Regions from separate parts of the Aurantimonas sp. genome, predicted to be linked through region 3. Evidence: predicted binding sites of a transcription regulator. Region 3 holds the regulator's gene; each other region holds the start of a gene.
The links. The regulator PhoB, encoded in region 3, activates phosphate uptake and scavenging genes when phosphate is short. The targets are predictions, from matches to a motif close to TGTCATNNANCTGTCAT.

Region 1 (5,114 bases), on a different contig from region 3:
GGCGGACACCTCGTCATGGCCTTCGCCGATGAGGATCGACAGATGCCCCTCGAAGCCGACCGCGTTACCGGCGATCAGGATCCGGCTTCCGACAAGATCGAAAGGCTTCGGCTGCAGGATTTCGATGTTCATCGAACTGGCTCCCTTGCATCGGAACGCCGCATCCAAATATATCCCGCCCGAACCCCTTGAGCAATCGTACCCGACTGCCACCGTTCGGCCGGCCGTTGCCGGTCACAGCAACCACCCGCGATCGTAGGCGGGACTGGAACGAAAGAGATACATGATGGCGAACGCCGTTTCCCTGACCTTCCCCGATGGATCCGTGCGCGAATACGAGGCCGACACGAGCGGCCGTGACATCGCGGGCGGCATCTCCAAATCGCTTCTCAAGAAATCCGTCGCCTATGCGCTCGACGGCGAGGTCCGCGACCTGGCCGACCCGGTCGGCCGTGCCGGGGCGATCGAGATCATCACCCGCGACGACCCGCGTGCGCTGGAACTGATCCGCCACGATGCGGCGCACGTCATGGCCGAGGCGGTGCAGGAATTGTGGCCGGGCACCCAGGTCACGATCGGCCCGGTGATCGAAAACGGCTTCTTCTACGATTTCGCCCGCGACACGCCGTTCACGCCAGACGACCTGCCGGTCATCGAGAAGAAGATGACGGAGATCATCCGTCGCAACGCGCCCTTCACCAAGGAGGTCTGGTCGCGCGACAAGGCGAAGGCGGTCTTCGCCGAGAAGGGCGAGGCCTACAAGGTCGAGCTCGTCGACGCGATTCCCGAAGGCCAGGACCTTAAGATCTACAGCCAGGGCGACTGGTTCGACCTCTGCCGCGGACCGCACATGGCGGCGACCGGACAGATCGGCGACGCCTTCAAGCTGATGAAGGTGGCCGGCGCCTACTGGCGCGGCGATTCCAACAATCCGATGCTGACGCGCATCTACGGCACCGCCTGGGCCACCAAGGAGCAGCTCGCGGCCTATCTCCACATGCTGGAAGAGGCCGAGAAGCGCGACCACCGGCGGCTCGGCCGCGAGATGGACCTGTTCCATTTCCAGGAGGACGCACCGGGCACGGTGTTCTGGCATCCCAAGGGCTGGCGTCTCTACCAGACGCTCGTCTCCTATGTGCGCCGGCGCCAGGAAGCCGAGGGCTATCAGGAAGTGAACGCGCCGCAGCTCCTCGAGCGTTCGCTCTGGGAGACCTCCGGGCACTGGGAAAAATATCATGAGGACATGTTCGTCACCGAGACCGAGGACGAGCGGGTCTTCGCGCTGAAGCCGATGAACTGCCCGGGGCACGTGCAGATCTTCAAGCACGGGCTGAAGAGCTATCGCGACCTGCCGCTGAAGATCGCCGAGTTCGGCGCCGTGCATCGCTACGAGCCGTCCGGCGCGCTGCACGGGCTGATGCGCGTGCGCGCCTTCACGCAGGATGACGCCCACGTCTTCTGCACCGAGGAGCAGATCACCGCCGAGAGCCTGAAGATCAACGATCTGATCCTGTCGATCTATCGCGATTTCGGCTTCGAGGACGTGCTGGTGAAGCTGTCCACGCGGCCCGAGAAGCGCGTCGGGTCCGACGAATTGTGGGACAAGGCGGAAGCCTCGATGCGCGACGTTCTCGCCATCATCGAGGAGCAGGGCGCAGGCCGCATCACCACGGCGGTCGCCGAGGGCGACGGGGCGTTCTACGGCCCGAAATACGAGTACACCCTGCGCGACGCGATCGGCCGGCAATGGCAGGTCGGCACCAACCAGGTGGACTTCAACCTGCCGGGCCGCTTCGGCGCCTTCTACATCGATCGCGATTCGGAGAAGAAGACGCCGGTGATGCTGCATCGCGCGATGCTGGGCTCGGTCGAGCGCTTCATCGGCATCCTGATCGAGAACTGCGCCGGCCATCTGCCGCTGTGGCTGTCGCCGCTGCAGGTCGTCGTGGCCACGATCACCTCGGAGGCCGACGACTATGCGTTGCAGGTCGCAGAGGAGCTGCGCCAGGCCGGCCTGCAGGTCGAGACCGATCTTCGCAACGAGAAGATCAACTACAAGGTCCGCGAGCACTCCATGGCCAAGGTCCCGGTGATCATGGTCTGCGGCAAGCGCGAGGCTGAGGAGCGGACCGTCAACATCCGCCGTCTGGGCGCGCGCGAACAGACGCCGATGGCGCTGGACGATGCGGTCGCGGCGCTCGCCGACGAGGCAGTGCCGCCGGACCTGAAGCGCCGGCAGGAGGCGCGCCGCAAGGTCGCCTGAGACGAACATCTGACGGGCTCCGGAGCCGATCCGGGGCCCGTTTTCGTCATCGGCCTGTCATCGGTCGTCGGCTAGGGACGGGAAAACCGTTCATGGCCGGCCGATGCGAACCACGACCCATCTGACCTACGCCCGTCCCTCGGACACGCTCGTCCGGCGCCTCGCCATCCGCTCCATGGAAGAGCTCTCCGGCCGCCGCCGGCTCGCCCGGCTCTATTCGGTCTGGCAGCGCCACCTCGCATCCGGCGATGTGCCAGCCTTCGGCATGATGCTCGATCTGATGCGGATCAGCTTGCGGATCGAGGGCCGCCTGCCGGACCCGGCAACATTGCCCGAGCGTCTGGTGATGGTCGCCAACCATCCCTTCGGGATCGGCGACGGCGTTGCACTTCTGGCCCTGGCCGAACAGCTCGGCCGGCCGTTCCGCATCCTGATCAATGCCGACCTGATGAAGATCCCCGAAATGGCCGCCTATGGGCTGCCGGTGTCCTTCGAGGAGACGCGCGCGGCGATGGCCGCCAACATGGCGACCCGGGTGGAGGCGATGCGGCTCCTGGCCGAGGGCACGACCATCGTCGTCTTCCCGGCCGGCGGCGTGGCCACGGCGCCGAAGATCTTCGGCGAGGCTGCGGATCTGCCCTGGAAGCAGTTCACGGCGCGGCTGATCCGGTCGGGCGGCGCCGCCGTCCTACCGATCCATGTCCACGGCCAGAACGGGCCGCTGTTCCATCTCGTCAGTCGCTGGTCGATGACGCTGCGCGTCGGGCTGCTGATCGGCGAGTTCCGGCGCAGATACGGCCGGTCCATCGACCTCTGCATCGGGCCGTTGATCACATCCGGGGAATTGTCCGCCATCGGCGACCGCCGGCTCTTGACCGAGCGCCTGCGCCAGGCCGTGTTCAGTCTCGCGCGGCCGACCGCCCAATCACAGTCGGAGTTCGAACCGATCGCCGCCTGATTCGGATCTTAGACCGAAGGGGATGATCGAGGGGGCTAGTCGCCCGATCCGGCAAGCGGGTCCGGCGTCTCCGCGAGATCCGACGTCAGTACTTCCACGTCGGTGTTCTGGCCGGGTTCCACCGCGAAGGCCCGCTGGTAGACCTTGTCGTTGTTGCGGGCGACGATGACGTAGTCGCCCGACGCCAGCACCATCGACGGAAACGCGCCGACGCTTTCGCGCACCGGGTCGCCCGAGGCCGTGGTCACCGACCACGCCGTGTCGGCGATTGCCTCGCCGCCGGGCTCGCGCACCAGCTTCATCGTCAGAAGGGCGGCGCGGTGCTGCAGGGTCGCGTCGGTGACCTTGCCCGGCTCGACCCGGATGTCGGCCCGCACCGAGGCGTTCACCGAGCCGTAGCTGGACACGATGTGATAGGTGCCGGCGTTCAGCCGCAGCACCTTGTTGGGCGGCACGTCGCTGGCGATCAGGTCGCGGTCGCTCTCGTTCTCCGCGTCGCTGTAGACGTCGAAGGAGAGGCGGGCCGGCTCGATCGTCTGGCCGTCGCCGACCATGGCGTCCAGCCGCAGGCCGCCGGCATTCAGCGTGATCGTCTCCTGCGTCTTCACGCCGGTGAAGTCGATCCGCTTCACCACCCCGGCGCGGCCGAAGCCGACATGCAGGATGTAGGAGCCCGCCGGGACCTCGAAATTGGCTTCGCTGCTTTCGGACGAGGCGATCAGCGTCGCGCGTCCGTCGATGGCCGGAATGGCCGAGAACAGCCGCCAGACAAGCCCGTTGGGGATCGGCTCGCCATCCTCGGTCAGCCGCGCCTTCAGGGTCAGCGTCGCGCGCGAACGGATGATGTCCTGGCTGGGCATGTTCTGCGGCGCGTAGGCGGGCAGACCCGGAAGCTCGATCTTCGGCGCCTTCGGAATGCCGGGCGCGACGGGCAGGGCGATTGGGTCGAACCGCTGCAGGCCGCGGGTCGGCGCTGCGCCCACATCCGCGGCATTGGGCAGCAACTCGCTGGCCGAAGGGGAAACATAGGCGCCCGGCTTGCGCGGCTCGCCGCCGAACAGGCCGCCGCCGCGATCGAGCAGCGACGGAATCGGGATATCCTGCGCCAGCCCCGGACTCGTCGCGACCACTATCGAACTGATGATCGCCACAAGACGGGCATCGACCGCCACGAACCAGACCCCTGCTTTCACAAACCCCGTCTCTCATGACCCCAGATGATGGACGAATTCAAGGCGAATGCTCATGCCACGGCGAATTCGCCGCGCCGATCCGCCGTTTCGCGCGGCGCGGCCGGTTTGATCTGGCGGCCGCCAGGGGCTAGCTGGAACGCGCCATCACGTAAGGACGCTGCCTTGACCGACACGACGACATTCCTCGCCACCCGGCGCTCGATCCCGATTCCGCTGCTCGCGGCACCGGCGCCCGAAGGGCCCGAGCTCGACCGGATCCTGCAGATCGCATCGCGCGTTCCCGATCACGGCAAGCTGGCGCCGTGGCGTTTCATCCTCTACCGCGGCGACGCGGCGATCGACCTGGGCAAGGCGCTCGCCGAACTGGCCGAGGCACGCGAGGGCGCACCGCTGAGCGAGGCGCGCCAGCGCGCCGAATCGACCCGGCTCAGCCGCAGCCCGCTCGTCATCGGAATCGTGTCGACGGCCCGCGAGCATGTGAAGATCCCGGTGTGGGAGCAGGTGCTGTCCGCCGGCGCGGCGGCGATGAACCTCGTCACCGCGGTGCATGCGCGCGGCTACGGCGCCAACTGGGTGACGGAATGGATCGCCTATGACGAAGATGCCAAGGCGCTTCTCGGCATCGCGGCGGACGAGAAGGTCGTCGGCTTCGTGCATGTCGGCACCCCGCAGGAGGCGCCGACGGAACGTCCGCGGCCCG
Region 2 (5,114 bases), on a different contig from region 3:
TCGCTGGTCTCGCTGCGCGAAGCCGGCCTCGAACCCATGGCCGTGGCGTCCCTCGCGGTGCTGGTCGGCCTGCCGGGCGCCATTGACGCCATGCCGGATCTCGCGGCGCTGGCGGAGCGGATGCAGTTCGAGGGCAGCTCGCAATCGGCGTCGAAATTCGATCCGTCCGAGCTCGACCGACTCAACGCCGATCTCGTCCATGCCATGCTCTACGCCGATGTCGCGGACCGGCTCGCGGCCATGGGCGTACCGTCGGAAGACGGCGAGGCGTTCTGGCTGACGGTGCGGGCCAACTGCGCGCGTGTTGCCGATGCGGCGGAATGGGTCGAGGTGGCCTTCGGCGATCCCGACCGGACGCCCGAGCTCTCCGACGAGGACCGGCAGTTCGTGACGGCGGCGCGCGACAGTCTGCCGGAGGGAGCGTTCGGCCCCGAGACCTGGCGCGAATGGACAGGCGCCCTGAAGCAGGCGACCGGGCGCAAGGGCAAGGCGCTGTTCATGCCGCTGCGCCTGGCGCTGACGGGCCGCGACCACGGGCCGGAACTCGCCGCCCTGCTGCCGCTCATTGGCCGGCAGCGCACGCTCGCCCGCCTGGGTTAGGTGAGCGCCCGGCGAGGATTCGCCGGGCGCGTCTGATCAGTCGCTGAGCTGCACCGCCTGGGCGGTGGCAATGGCGGCCATGTTGACCACGCCGCGCGAGGTCACCGACGGCGTCATCACATGGGCCGGCGACGACACGCCGAGCAGGATCGGCCCGACATGCAGGGCGCCGGTCATTTCCTTGACCACGTTCAGCGTGATGTTGGCGGCGTCGATATTCGGGAAGACCAGCAGGTTGGCTTCGCCCTTCAGCGTCGACTGCGGCATGGTGCGCTCGCGCATCGTCGTGTTCAGCGCCGAATCGCCATGCATTTCGCCGTCGACTTCCAGTTCCGGTGCCCGCGCCTTCAGCATCTTCACGGCGTCGCGCATCTTGCGGGTCGCGCTGGTGTCGTCGGAGCCGAAATTGGAATGCGAGACGAGGGCGACCTTCGGCTCGATGCCGAAGCGGCGCATCTCGGCCGCCGCCAGAAGCGTCATCTCCACCAGATCTTCCGCCGACGGATCGCGCTGGACATAGGTGTCGAGGAAGAACTTGGTGTCCTCCTGCGAAATCAGGAGACTCATGGCGGCAAATTTGTGCGCCTCGTCACGCACGCCGACGACCTGGCTGATGTCGCGGACATGGTGCGGGAAACGCCCCTCCAGCCCGCAGACCAGCGCGTCGGCCTCGCCGCGCGACACTGCGACGGCGCCGATCACCGTGGTGTTGGTGCGCACGATCGTGCGGGCGGTGTCCGGATTGACGCCCTTGCGGCCGACCTTCGAGAAATAATGGTCGACATAGTCGCGGTAGCGCGGATCGTCCTCGGGGTTGATGACCTCGAAATCCTCGTTCGGCCGGATGCGCAGGCCGTAGCGCTCGAGCCGGGCGGCGATGACGCCGGGACGGCCGATCAGGATCGGCGCGCAGATCTTCTCTTCCAGAAGCACCTGGGCGGCGCGCAGCACCCGCTCGTCCTCGCCGTCGGAGAAGATCACCCGCTTGCCGGAATCCGTCGCGATGCGGAAGATCGGCTTCATGATCAGGCCGGAGCGGAAGACGAAGCGGTTCAGCCGGTCGAGATAGGCCGGCATGTCCTCGATCGGGCGCGCCGCGACGCCGTCGGCCTCGGCGGCCCTGGCAACCGCCGGGGCGATTTTCAGGATCAGCCGCGGATCGAAGGGGGCGGGGATCAGATAATCCGGCCCGAAGACCGGCGTGTCCGAGCCATAGGCCTTGGCCGCGACCTCGGAAACCTCCTCGCGGGCCAGCGCCGCGATGGCGTCGACCGCTGCGGTCTTCATGCCCTCGGTGATGCCGGTGGCACCGCAGTCCAGCGCGCCGCGGAAGATGTAGGGGAAGCACAGGACGTTGTTGACCTGGTTCGGGAAGTCCGACCGCCCGGTGCAGATCATCGCGTCGGGCCGCACCTGCTTGGCGAGGTCCGGCATGATCTCCGGCTTCGGATTGGCCAGCGCCATGATCATCGGCTTGGCGGCCATCTTTTCCAGGAGCTCGGGCTTCAGGACACCGCCGGCCGACAGGCCCAAGAAGACGTCGGCCCCGTCGATGACCTCGGCGAGGGTCCGCTTGTCGGTCTTCTTCGCATAGACCGCCATCCAGCGGTCCATCCGCTTCTCGCGGCCTTCATAGACCACGCCCTCGATGTCGGTGCAGGTGATGTTCTCGCGCTTGGCGCCGAGCTCGACCAGGAGATTGAGGCAGGCGATCGCCGCCGCACCCGCGCCGGAGGTGACGATCTTGGCGTTCTCCAGCGACTTGCCGGCCAGCATCAAGCCGTTGCGGATCGCCGCCGCGACGATGATCGCGGTGCCGTGCTGGTCGTCGTGGAAGACCGGGATCGCCATGCGCTCGCGCAGCCGCGACTCGACCTCGAAACATTCCGGCGCCTTGATGTCCTCGAGGTTGATGCCGCCGAAGGTCGGCTCCATCGCCGCGACGACGTCGCAGATATGGTCGATCTCGTGGGCGTCGATCTCGATGTCGAAGACGTCGATGTCGGCGAATTTCTTGAACAGGACCGCCTTGCCTTCCATCACAGGCTTGGAGGCGAGGGGACCGATGTCGCCGAGACCGAGGACGGCGGTGCCGTTGGAGACCACGCCGACGAGATTGGCGCGGCTGGTATAGATCGCGGCCAGCGACGGATCGGCCTCGATGGCAAGGCACGGCGCGGCGACGCCCGGCGAATAGGCCAGCGCCAGATCGCGCTGGTTGCCCAGGGTCTTGGTCGCCTGGATCGCCAGTTTTCCGGGCTTGGGATAGCGGTGATAGAAGAGGGCCTGTTCGTCGAGATCGCCCATGTTCGGCCGATCCTTGGCGGTTTCCTGTTCGGACATTCCTGCTCCTCCATCCCGGCGTCGCAGCGCGATGATGGCGGCGGCGACGTGTCGCGCTTCTTCTAACGTATCGATCCCGGCAGGCAACCGGACCACGCCGCTCGTCCACCGCCGGAAGCGAGCTGCCGGAGCGTCACACGACTGCAATCAGAATCGTGCATTTCCCGAGCAACGCAAAGGCTTTAACCGGGGCAAGGCACGGGATGGCGACCATGCACAAGCTGACGACGGCGCGGCATTTCCGGACATTGTTCCTGTCCGACGTGCATCTGGGCTCCAAGGCGGCCCAGGCCGAGATGCTGGTCGACTTCCTGCGTCTGCACGATGCCGAGACGATCTATCTCGTCGGCGACATCATCGACGGCTGGCGGCTGAAACGCTCCTGGCACTGGCCGCAGGCCCATAACGACGTGGTGCAGAAGCTGCTGCGCAAGGCGCGCAAGGGCGCCCGTATCGTCTATGTGCCCGGCAATCACGACGAGTTCCTGCGCGATTTTCCCGGCCATCATTTCGGCGGTGTCGAGGTCAAGCGCACCGACATTCACACCACCGCCGACGGCCGCCGCTTCCTGGTGATGCATGGCGACGAATTCGATGTGGTGGTCCGCAACGCCCGGCTGCTCGCCTATCTCGGCGACTGGGCCTACGACATGGCGATCTCGATCAATGTCGTCTTCAACTATGTCCGCCGCCGGCTCGGCTTTCCCTATTGGTCGATCTCGCAATGGGCCAAGCTGAAGGTCAAGAACGCCGTCAATTTCATCGGCGCCTTCGAAACCGCGCTTGCCGACGAGGCGGCGCGCCACGGCTGCGACGGCGTCATCTGCGGCCATATCCACCATGCCCAGATGACCCGCCACGGCGCGGTCGAATATGTGAACACCGGCGACTGGGTCGAAAGCTGCACCGCCGTAGCCGAGCGCCATGACGGCTCCTTCGAGCTCATCCACTGGGCGCATCTGGTCGGCGAGCGCTCAGCGGCGCCCGAGACGGCCTCCGAGCGCGAGACGGCAGAACCAGACGCGGCGCGCGTCGAGGCGGCCTGACATGACCCGCATCCTGATCGCCACCGACGCCTGGGAGCCGCAGGTCAACGGCGTGGTGCGCACGCTGTCGAGCCTTGCCCAGCAGCTTCGCGGCCGGGGCAGGGACGTGCGCATCGTCGGCCCCACCGACTTTCGCACCGTCGCCTGTCCGACCTATCCGGAAATCCGGCTGGCGCTGGCGTCGGCCGACGCGCTCGGCCGCATCATCCGCGACTATCAGCCGGACGTCATCCACATCGCCACCGAAGGCCCGATCGGCTATGCGGCGCGCCGGGCGGCGCTGCGGGCCGGCCGTCCCTTCACCACCAGCTTCCACACGCGGTTTCCCGAATATCTCAGCAAGCGGGCGCCGATCCCGGAGAACCTGACCTATGCGCTGCTGCGGCGTTTCCATGCGCCGGCCACCGCCTGCCTGGTGCCGACCGAATCGATGCGCCAGACGCTGGCGGGGCTCGGCTTCGCCAATCTCGTGACCTGGACCCGCGGCGTCGACCGCAGCCTGTTCCGGCCGCAGCCGAAGGTCGATCTCGGACTGCCGGGACCGGTCTTCCTGACCGTCTCGCGGGTCGCGCCGGAAAAGAACATCGAGACCTTTCTCGATCTCGACCTGCCGGGCTCCAAGGTCGTCGTCGGCGACGGGCCGATGCTGCCCGAACTGCGCCGGCGCTATCCGGGCGTGCATTTTGCCGGCAGCCAGACCGGGGAGGCACTCAGCAGCTATTACGCCGCTGCCGACGTCTTCGTGTTTCCTTCGCTCACCGACACCTTCGGCATCGTGCTGATCGAGGCACTGGCCTGCGGCGTACCGGTGGCGGCCTATCCGGAGCCCGGACCGCTGGATGTCGTCGGCGACACGAAGGCCGGCTGCATCTCCTCAGATCTGCGCGAGGCGTGCCTTGCCGCGCTGACGCTGGAGCGGGCCGACGCGCTGGAGCGCTCGCTCGCCTATAGCTGGGAAGCCTGCGCCGACATCTTCCTGTCGGCGACCGAGGCCCTGCAGGTGCAGCCGGAACTGCAGCTCGCCGGCTGACCGCTTCGACGCAAGCGCCAAATGCGTTGCATCCTCGGCAGAGACAAATCGCCTAGCCCCAGAGCTTCGGGCTCGGCGGCGAGACGGTTGCATCC
Region 3 (5,114 bases):
TTGTCCGGAAGTATCGGGAACAATATGACTGACGCTACCCAAGCAGGCGCATTCCCCTCGGGCCGGCCGGGCACGCATTCCCGTGATCTCGTCAGGGCCAGCCTCGGCAAGCGCAAGTCGGCGCAGACCCGGCTGAAGATCTACGGCGGCGTCGCGATCGCGTTCGCGCTGCTGATGCTCGCGACGCTGATCGGATCGGTCGTCTCGACCTCGCTTCCGGCCTGGACGCGGACCGAGGTGAAGCTCGACGTGGCGATCCCCGCCGAGGACGACATCAACTACAATTCGCTCGCCAACAATTCCCTGCTCGCCATGTTCCCGGAGACGGACGGGCGCGCGGAACGGCGGGCGGTGACCGGCATCCTGAGCAACGGCGCGCAGTTCATGCTGCGCGATCTCGTCGCCGCGGACCCGCAGCTGAAGGGCCAGACGACATCGGTGTGGGTGCCGGTGTCCGACCCCTACGAGCAATTGTTCGAAGGCGTCGTCAATGCCGACCAGGCCGAAGCCAACCGGCGCCTCGACGACGCGGCGCTGGCCCGCTTCAAGCAGCTGGAAGAGGCCGGGCTGATCCGCTCGGCGGTCGACTGGGGCCTCGTCACCGAGGCGGACAGCCGCTTCCCCGAACTCGCCGGCCTGAAGGGCGCGATCATCGGCTCGTTCTTCCTGCTGCTGGTCTGTTTCCTGATCAGCGTTCCCGTCGGGGTCGGCGCGGCCGTCTATCTGGAGGAGTTCGCGCCGAAGAACCGGTTCACGGACTTCATCGAGATCAACATCAACAATCTGGCGGCGGTGCCGTCGATCGTCTTCGGTCTCCTGGGCCTTGCGCTGTTCATCGGCGTCTTCGGACTGCCGCGTTCGGTGCCGCTGGTCGGCGGCATGGTGCTGTCGCTGATGACCCTGCCGACGATCATCATCGTCACCCGGAACGCCTTGAAGGCGGTGCCGCCCTCGATCCGCGAGGCGGCGCGCGGTGTCGGCGCCTCGGAGATGCAGGTGATCGGCCATCACGTCCTGCCGCTGGCCCTGCCGGGCATCCTCACCGGGGTGATCATCGGCCTGGCCCAGGCGCTCGGCGAGGCGGCGCCGCTGCTGCTGATCGGCATGAACGCCTTCATCACCTCGGCCCCGTCGGGTCCTCTCGACCCGTCGACGGCGCTTCCGACCCAGATCTTCATCTGGTTCGACAGCCCGGAACGCGGCTTCGTGGCGCGCACCAGTGCGGCCATCTGCGTGCTCCTGGCCTTCCTCTCGATCATGAACCTTACGGCGGTCCTTCTGCGACGCCGTCTCGAACGGCGCTGGTAGATATGCGACAGGAGACTCCCATGATGGAAAATATCCAGGTGTCGTTAGCGAAAGGGCCTGCCGTGCAACCTACCCGTCCGATCAAGATGCGATCCGAGAAGGTGACCGTCCATTACGGTCCGAAGCAGGCGCTCTACGACATCGATCTCGATGTCGAGGAGAACCAGGTGACGGCGCTCATCGGACCGTCGGGCTGCGGCAAGTCGACCTTCCTGCGCTGCCTGAACCGGATGAACGACACGATCGACATCGCCAAGGTGGGCGGCAAGATCACGCTGGACGGCGAGGACGTCTACGATCCGGCGATCGACGTGGTCGAGCTGCGGGCGCGGGTCGGCATGGTCTTCCAGAAGCCCAACCCGTTTCCGAAGTCGATCTTCGACAATGTCGCCTATGGTCCGAAGATTCACGGGCTCGCCTCGACCAAGGCCGAGCTCGAGGAGATCGTCGTCACCAGCCTGCGCAAGGCCGGCCTCTACGAAGAGGTAAAGGACCGGCTCGCCGAGCCGGGCACCGGCCTGTCGGGCGGCCAGCAGCAGCGCCTGTGCATCGCCCGCGCCATCGCGGTGTCGCCCGAGGTGATCCTGATGGACGAGCCCTGTTCGGCACTCGATCCGATCGCGACCGCCAAGGTCGAGGAACTGATCGACGAGCTGAAGCAGAACTACACCATCGTCATCGTCACCCATTCGATGCAGCAGGCGGCGCGCGTCTCGCAGCGCACGGCGATGTTCCATCTCGGCTATCTGGTGGAGGTCGGCCCGACGGAGAAGATGTTCTCCAACCCGGACGACAAGCGCACCCAGGACTACATCACCGGCCGCTTCGGCTGAACGAAGGCAAGGAAGCGTCATGCCCATGACCGAACATACAGTCACGTCCTACGAAGACGAGCTGAAGCTGATCGTCCGCCGGATCTCGGAAATGGGCGGGATGGCCGAGCGGATGGTCGAGCAGTCGGTCGCCGCGCTGATGCGCAGCGACTGGGGGCTGGCCCAGTCGGTGGTCGCCGACGACCTGCTGCTGGACGACGCCCAGCGGGCGCTCGACGAGCGGGCGATCATGACCATCGCCAAGCGCCAGCCGATGGCCGTCGACCTGCGCGAGATCGTCGGCGCCATCCGCATCTCCAACGATCTGGAGCGGATCGGCGACCTGGCCAAGAACATCGCCAAGCGGGTGATCGCGGTCCACGACCATGCCCATCCGGTGCAGCTGGTGCGCGGCATCGAGCATCTGTCGGAGATGGCGCTGGAGCAGCTCAAGGAAGTGCTCGACGCCTATGGCGAGCGGGACTACGAGCGCGCGCTCGCCATGCGCGAGAACGACGAGCAGATCGATGCGATGTACACCTCGATCTTCCGCGAGCTCCTGACCTACATGATGGAGGATCCGCGCAACATCACCTCCTGCACGCATCTCCTGTTCTCGGCCAAGAACATCGAGCGGATCGGCGATCACGCCACCAACATCGCCGAGACGGTCTATTACATCCAGACCGGCAAGCAGCTCGAAAACGAGCGGCCGAAGGGCGACAACACGGCGACGATGACCCAGCCGGTGCCGAACGACCCGCCGAGCCAGGCTGACGAGGGCTGACAGCAATGAGCGCACGGATCGTCGTCGTCGAGGACGAGGAAGCCCTCGGCATTCTCCTGCGGTACAATCTCGAGGCCGAAGGCTACGTCGTCGACGTCATCGACCGGGGCGACGAGGCCGACATCCGGCTGAAGGAGGAGGTGCCAGATCTCCTGATCCTCGACTGGATGCTGCCCGGCCTGTCGGGCGTTGAGCTCTGCCGGCGGCTGCGCCAGCGCGAGGAGACCGAGCGCCTGCCGATCCTGATGCTGACGGCACGCGGCGAGGAGAGCGAGCGGGTGCGCGGCCTGTCGGTCGGCGCGGACGACTATGTCGTCAAGCCGTTCTCGACGCCGGAGCTGATCGCCCGTGTGCGGGCCATGCTGCGCCGCTCCAAGCCCGAGAAGATCTCCAGTCAGCTCGTCGCCGGCGACATCGATCTCGACCGCGAGACCCATCGGGTGCGGCGCGCCGGCCGCGAGCTCAAGCTCGGACCGACCGAGTTCAAGCTGATGGAATTCTTCATGCAGTCGCCGGGCCGGGTGTTCTCCCGCGAGCAGTTGCTCGACGGCGTCTGGGGCCGCGACATCTATGTCGACGAGCGCACGGTGGACGTGCATGTCGGCCGGCTGCGCAAGGCGATCAATCGCGGCCGCGAGCGCGACCCGATCCGCACCGTGCGCGGCGCCGGCTATGCGCTGGATGAGCAGTTCAGCGCCGCCAGGTCCCCGGCCGCGCCGGCCCGCACGCGACTGAGTGCCGGCGCCTGACGCGTCTCCCCCCGGCTTCTTCACGAGCCTGAAACGCAAACACCCCGCGCGGCCTGGCCACGCGGGGTGTTTTGCATTTGGTAGGGCCTGCGGCGCCTAGCGCGCGCGGCGGCGATCCGAGAAGGGCTGGAAGGCCAGCTTGGCGTGATAGGCGCAATAGGGCGAGGCATCGCGGGCGTTGTTGCCGCAGAAATGGAAGTCCGGCTTCATCGGGTCGCCGACCGGCCATTTGCAGGTCGTCTCGGTCAGTTCGACGAGGCTGAGCTTGCGGGCGATCGGCACCACTTCGGCGCTCTCGCGCTCCTGCGGCTGGTCCATCACCTCGAGCTCTTCCTCCGGCTCCATCTTCAGCGCGGTGGCGCCCATGGTGCGCGGCATGGAACGGCTCGGGGCCTGCTGCTGCGAGGCGGCGACCAGACGGGCCGGCACCACCATCTCGACGGTCTCGACCTCGGCCGTGCGGCGCGGGGCAGGGCGCTCGACGGCAACCGGCTGCGCGACATTCGGCTGGCGGGCCCGCGATTCGAGTTTCAGGCGGTGCACCTTGCCGATCACGGCGTTGCGGCTGACGCCGCCCAGGCGGTCGGCGATCTGGCTGGCGCTCAGGCCTTCGGTCCAGAGCTGCTTGAGCAGCTCCACGCGTTCGTCAGTCCAGCCCATGGCAAGCTCCTTTCGGCATAGTCGCGACGGCTGGAATCCCTCCACAAGCGCGACGGCTGACCGCGCCAGAACGCACAAGATATATTGAGGAACTAGGTCCGCCGCACGAAATCTAGTATCTTGACGGCAAGATAGCCCAGCCGCGGACTCGCTGACAAGGCTCGCCGGGGACGCAGGGGAATCGTTTGGGGCTTTTCCCCAGCCTTTGTTGCCGCCCGTGACGTTCGTCAAGCCTATGACCGACAAGCAGGGCGAAAATGCGGTTCGATTGACACCGCGTCGGCTCGCCATGGTATAGCGGAAGCTCCGAAGTCTCGGAAAACGCTCGAAAGCCTGCCCCATCGGCAGGCTTTGGCGTTTCAAGCATCCCGCCCCAGCGGTTCGCGCGCCGAACCGATCCCGCAACAACAACCGGATCCGACCCTTACGATCCAGCAAAGTCAAAGGCCATGGCTGACACGACGGACCATTCCTCGCCGCTCTTCGAGACCTATGCACGCGCGCCGCTCGCCTTCGAGCGCGGCAGCGGCGTCTGGCTGGAGACGCGCGACGGCCGACGTTTCATGGACTTTGGCGGCGGCATCGCGGTGAACTGCCTCGGCCATGCCCATCCGCATCTCGTCGAGACGATGAAGGCGCAGGCCGAGAAGCTGTGGCACGTCTCCAATCTCTACGAGATCCCCGACCAGACGCGGATGGCCGAACGGCTGACGGCGGCGACCTTCGCCGACCGCGCCTTCTTCGCCAATTCCGGCGCCGAGGCGGTGGAATGCGCGATCAAGACGGCGCGGCGCTATC
Region 4 (5,114 bases), on a different contig from region 3:
GCGTGAGAAGCGGATCTACGCCCTGCCGCCCTTCACCGACGTCGTGTCGCTGGATTTCGAGGACCACCCCTTCGCCGTCCAGGCTTTCGACCGCCCCTGTGCCCTCTGCGGCGCCGAGAACGTCTATCTCGACGAGGTTGTGACCGACGACCGCGGCGGGCGGATGTTCGTCTGCTCCGACACAGACCATTGCGAAACGCGGCGCGAGGCCGGCCACGCCGGCGACGGTGGACCGGCTCCACGGCACGAGAACAGGCAGGGCGAGGCATGACATCGATGGACCAGGCATCGCCGCTTCTCACCGTTCGCGACCTCACCCGCCGCTATGGCGCTCGGGTCGGCTGTGAAGCCGTTTCCTTCGACGTCTGGCCCGGCGAGGTCGTCGCCATCGTCGGCGAGTCCGGCTCCGGCAAGACGACGCTGCTGAACTGCATCGCAGCCCGCATGGCCCCGACGTCGGGCAGCGTTTCCTACGCCATGCGCGACGGCACGTTGCGCGATCTCGCCAGCCTCGGCGAGGCCGAACGGCGCCTCCTGATGCGCACCGACTGGGGCTTCGTCCACCAGCATGCGGCCGACGGCCTGCGGATGCGGGTGTCGGCCGGCGCCAATGTCGGCGAACGGCTGATGGCGGTGGGCGAGCGCCATTATGGTGGCATTCGCGAGAGCGCCACCGACTGGCTGGGACGCGTCGAGATCGCCGAGGACCGCATCGACGACCGCCCGGACGCCTTCTCCGGCGGCATGCGCCAGCGCCTGCAGATCGCCCGCAATCTCGTCACCCGGCCGCGCCTCGTCTTCATGGACGAGCCGACCGGCGGGCTCGACGTCTCGGTCCAGGCGCGGCTTCTCGACCTGATCCGCTCGCTGGTCGCCGAGATGGGCCTGTCGGTGGTGATCGTCACCCACGACCTCGCGGTGGCGCGGCTTCTGTCGCAGCGCATGATCGTCATGAAGGCCGGTCGCGTGATCGAACAGGGCCTGACCGACCGGGTCCTCGACGACCCGCACCATGCCTACACCCAGCTCCTTGTTGCCTCGATCCCGGAAAGCTGAGCCATGTCCGTGCCTTCCCAGCCGATCCTCACGGCCCGCGACGTCGCCAAGTCCTTCACCATGCATCTGCGCGGCGGCATTCGCCTGCCGGTCGTCGAGGCGGCCTCCTTCACCGTCGCGCCCGGCGAATGCGTCGTGCTGGGCGGCCCATCGGGGGTCGGCAAATCGTCGATCCTGCGCATGGTCTATGGAAACTACGCCGTCGATGCCGGGGAAATCCTGATCCGCGACGGGGCCACTGGCAACGAGATGGACCTCGCCACCGGCGACCCGCGCCGGATCATCGCCCTTCGCCGCGACGCGATCGGCTATGTCAGCCAGTTCCTGCGCGCCATCCCGCGCGTGCCGGCGCTCGACGTCGTCGCTGAGCCGCTCGTCGCCCGCGGCATCGCGCCCGAGGCGGCGCGCGAACGGGCTCGCGTTCTGCTGGCCCGCCTCAATCTGCCCGAGCCGCTGTTCGAGCTGCCGCCCGCCACCTTCTCCGGCGGCGAGAAGCAGCGGGTGAACATCGCCCGCGGCTTCATCACCGACCACCCGCTGCTGCTGCTCGACGAACCGACCGCCTCGCTCGACGCGCAGAACCGCGACGTGGTCTGCGAGATGATCGAGGCCAAGACCGTGGCGGGCACCGCCGTGCTCGGCATCTTCCACGATGCGGCGGTGCGCGAGCGGATCGCGACGCGGATCATCGACGTCTCCGCCTTCTCCGCCCGCAAGGCGGCCTGAATGCCGAAGCTCTCCCTATCGCCGCTGGTTCACCCCAGCGCCGAGATCGAGGATTGCGCTCTCGGGCGCTACACCGAGATCGCCGAACGCTGCCGCCTGACCGAGACCGTCCTCGGCGACTATTCCCACGTGATGGAAGACGGCAGCATCTGGTGCACGGCGATCGGCAAGTTCGTGAACATCGCCGCTTGCGTCCGCATCAACGCCACCAACCACCCGACATGGCGCGCCACCCAGCACCATTTCACCTACCGGGCCGGTGATTATTTCGATGGTGAAGAGAACGAAGCGTGCTTCTTCGCCTGGCGCCGCGCGCACCGGGTCGCCATCGGCCACGATGTCTGGATCGGCCATGGCGCGACGATCCTGCCCGGTGTCACCATCGGCAACGGCGCCGTGATCGGCGCGGGCGCGGTCGTCTCGAAGGACGTGCCGGCTTACACGATCGTCGGCGGCGTTCCCGCCCGGCCGATCCGGCCGCGTTTTGCCGCCGAGATCGGCGCTCGCATGGATGCGCTGGCGTGGTGGGACTGGCCGCACGAGACGCTGCGCACCGCCCTCGCCGACTTCCAGAGCCTTGATGCACAGGCGTTTCTCGACCGGCACGGCGGATAATCCGCCGCGCTTCGATGCTGCCGAGCGGCTGTCATCGAACGTTTAGAAAGTCGTCATCGCACCCACATGGAGCGCTCCTAAGAGTCACCCGTCGAGACGCTGGACGGGGGACCCGCATGAGCGCCATAGCGATCAAAGACCTGTCCAAGCGCTTCGCTCTGAAGCAGGCGCTCGACAAGGTCAGCCTGACCATTGCCGAAGGCGAAATGGTCGCGCTGATCGGCGCGTCCGGTTCCGGCAAGTCGACGCTGATCCGCCATATCGCCGGCCTCGAACGCGCCGACCGCGGCACCGGATCGAGCATCGCGCTGTTCGGCGCGCCGATCCAGTCCGACGGCCGGCTCGGCGCCGGCGCGCGCGCCATGCGCCGCGAGATCGGCGTCATCTTCCAGCAGTTCAATCTCGTCTCGCGGCTGCCGGTCATCACCAATGTCCTCCTCGGCAATCTCGGCCGCATTCCGCGCTGGCGCGGCACGCTCGGCTGGTTCTCGCGCGATGAGAAGCTTGCGGCGCGTGCCGCGCTCGGCCGCGTCGGCATTCCGGAAGTCGCCTGGCAGCGCGCCTCCACCCTGTCCGGCGGCCAGCAGCAGCGCGCGGCCATCGCCCGCTGCCTTGTGCAGAAATCACGCGTCATCCTTGCCGACGAGCCGATCGCCTCGCTCGATCCTGCGTCGGCCCGCCGCGTCATGGACGTGATCGCCGAGATCAACCGCACCGACGGGATCACCGCCGTCGTGTCGCTGCATCAGGTCGAATATGCCCGCCGCTACTGCCCCCGCACCATCGCGCTGCGCGGCGGCGAGGTCGTCTATGACGGCCCCTCCCACGCACTGACCAACGCCTTTCTGACCGAGCTCTACGGCGCGGATTCGGAAGAGCTCGTCCTTCCGGACGCACTGCCGGTCGACGCCGACAGGCGCGTCCGGGCGACGAAGCAGGCGCCGGTGACCGCACCGGCGCTGGTACCGGCCTGAAGTCATCACGACAACCAAACGCAACAGGGGAACAACGCCATGAACATGGTTCTTCGCACACTCGCCGCCGCCACGATGGTCGCCGGCATCTCGACCACGGCCCTTGCCCAGAACGAGCTCGCCTTCGGCATCATCTCCACCGAGAGCCAGCAGAACCTGCGGCCAAAATGGGAGCCGTTCCTCGCCGACATGGAAGAGAAGACCGGCCTCGCCGTGAAGCCCTTCTTCGCGTCCGACTATGCCGGCGTCATTGAGGGCATGCGTTTCGACAAGGTGCAGCTCGCCTGGTACGGCAACAAGTCCGCCATGGAAGCCGTCGATCGCGCCAATGGCGAGATCTTCGCCCAGACCGTCGATATCTCCGGCAATCCCGGCTACTGGTCGCTGGTGCTCGCACCGAAGGACTCGCCGCTCGAGAAGGTCGAGGATCTCCTGAAATGCGACCAGTCGCTGAATTTCGGCCTCGGTGACCCGAACTCGACCTCCGGCTATCTCGTCCCGATGACCTTCGTCTTCGCCGCCAACGGCGTCGACCCGAAGGAGTGCTTCAAGAACGTCACCAACGCCAACCACGAGACCAACGCCATGGCCGTCGCCAACGGCCAGGTCGATGCGGCGGCGAACAATACCGAGAGCCTTGCCCTCATCGAGAAGAACAATCCGGACGCCTTCGCCAAGATCAAGGTGATCTGGAAGTCGCCGCTGATCCCGGCCGATCCGATCGTGTGGAACACCAACCTGCCGCAGGAGAGCAAGGACAAGATCAAGAAGTTCTTCGTGACCTACGGCACGGACCAGTCGACCGGTGACGTGGCACACGAGAAGGAAGTCCTTGCCGGCCTCGAATGGGCGCCATTCGTCGCATCCACCAATGACCAGCTCCTGCCGATCCGCGTGATGGAACTGTCGAAGACGATCGCCCAGATCGAGGCCGACGACTCCAGGAGCGCCGAGGAGAAGACAGCCGAGATCGAGAAGCTCGAAGCCGAAAAGGCCGGCTACGAGAAGAAGATCAAGAGCGCTCCGCAGAGCTGACGCGTCACGCGGCGGCGGGCCTGCCCGCCGCACGCTTCGCCACATCCCTCCGGCCGGCACCGTATCCAGGCGCCGGCCGGTTTCGCCGATCACAGGATGCCCGATGACCGACGACGCGGTTTCTCTCTCGCGCCCCGCTGCCCCCGACCTGAATGCCGGCCGCGACTGGTCTCGCAGTGCCTGGAACGCGGTGATCTGGGGCGGGCTTGCGGCCGCCCTTCTGTGGAGCTGGGCACCGGCCGAGATGGGACGCTGGACCTATCTCTTCACCGATGCCGACAACATGGCGCAATACGCCGCCGGCTTCGCCAATCCCGACTTCACCGACTGGCGCTACTACGCCGAGGAGATGGTCGTCACGGTGCAGATCGCCCTGTGGGGCACCGTCCTGTCCGTGCTGCTCGCCATCCCCTTCGGCATCCTGTCGGCGCACAACATGGTGCCCTGGTACATCCTGCAGCCCTGTCGCCGGCTGATGGACTTCTTCCGCGCCATCCACGAGATCGTCTGGGCCGTGCTGTTCGTCGTCGCCGTCGGGCTCGGACCGTTTGCCGGCGTCATGGCGCTGTTCATCCACACGACGGGTATTCTCGCCAAGCTGTTCTCCGAGGCCGTCGAGGCGATCGACCCGCGTCCGGTGGAGGGTATTCGCGCCACCGGCGCATCGAAGCTGCAGGAAATCGTCTTCGGGGTGATCCCGCAGGTCCT

Region 1: ACEQX1_RS00070 (1-acyl-sn-glycerol-3-phosphate acyltransferase) is a predicted target of PhoB. The motif match lies at 2,308-2,324, and genes of this name have one in related genera.
Region 2: ACEQX1_RS00750 (UDP-2,3-diacylglucosamine diphosphatase) is a predicted target of PhoB. The motif match lies at 3,075-3,091, and genes of this name have one in related genera.
Region 4: phnC (phosphonate ABC transporter ATP-binding protein) is a predicted target of PhoB. The motif match lies at 2,449-2,465, and genes of this name have one in related genera.

The regions. Positions count from the first base shown of each region.
Region 1 is NZ_CAXPJM010000002.1:4,619-9,732, reverse strand. Features, by position in the region: gene ACEQX1_RS00080 (Gmad2 immunoglobulin-like domain-containing protein) at 1-132, opposite strand, end outside; gene thrS (threonine--tRNA ligase) at 287-2,263, shown strand; gene ACEQX1_RS00070 (1-acyl-sn-glycerol-3-phosphate acyltransferase) at 2,367-3,221, shown strand; gene ACEQX1_RS00065 (hypothetical protein) at 3,257-4,414, opposite strand; gene ACEQX1_RS00060 (nitroreductase) at 4,577-5,114, shown strand, end outside.
Region 2 is NZ_CAXPJM010000002.1:141,909-147,022, reverse strand. Features, by position in the region: gene gltX (glutamate--tRNA ligase) at 1-600, shown strand, start outside; gene ACEQX1_RS00755 (NADP-dependent malic enzyme) at 637-2,943, opposite strand; gene ACEQX1_RS00750 (UDP-2,3-diacylglucosamine diphosphatase) at 3,147-3,989, shown strand; gene ACEQX1_RS00745 (glycosyltransferase family 4 protein) at 3,991-5,019, shown strand; gene dgcA (N-acetyl-D-Glu racemase DgcA) at 5,072-5,114, opposite strand, start outside.
Region 3 is NZ_CAXPJM010000028.1:50,210-55,323, reverse strand. Features, by position in the region: gene pstC (phosphate ABC transporter permease subunit PstC) at 1-32, shown strand, start outside; gene pstA (phosphate ABC transporter permease PstA) at 25-1,308, shown strand; gene pstB (phosphate ABC transporter ATP-binding protein PstB) at 1,332-2,141, shown strand; gene phoU (phosphate signaling complex protein PhoU) at 2,161-2,907, shown strand; gene phoB (phosphate regulon transcriptional regulator PhoB) at 2,913-3,656, shown strand; gene ACEQX1_RS12170 (GcrA family cell cycle regulator) at 3,753-4,316, opposite strand; gene ACEQX1_RS12165 (aspartate aminotransferase family protein) at 4,766-5,114, shown strand, end outside.
Region 4 is NZ_CAXPJM010000003.1:51,187-56,300, reverse strand. Features, by position in the region: gene ACEQX1_RS01300 (alpha-D-ribose 1-methylphosphonate 5-phosphate C-P-lyase PhnJ) at 1-271, shown strand, start outside; gene phnK (phosphonate C-P lyase system protein PhnK) at 277-1,056, shown strand; gene phnL (phosphonate C-P lyase system protein PhnL) at 1,060-1,782, shown strand; gene ACEQX1_RS01285 (DapH/DapD/GlmU-related protein) at 1,783-2,397, shown strand; gene phnC (phosphonate ABC transporter ATP-binding protein) at 2,514-3,371, shown strand; gene phnD (phosphonate ABC transporter substrate-binding protein) at 3,411-4,406, shown strand; gene phnE (phosphonate ABC transporter, permease protein PhnE) at 4,510-5,114, shown strand, end outside.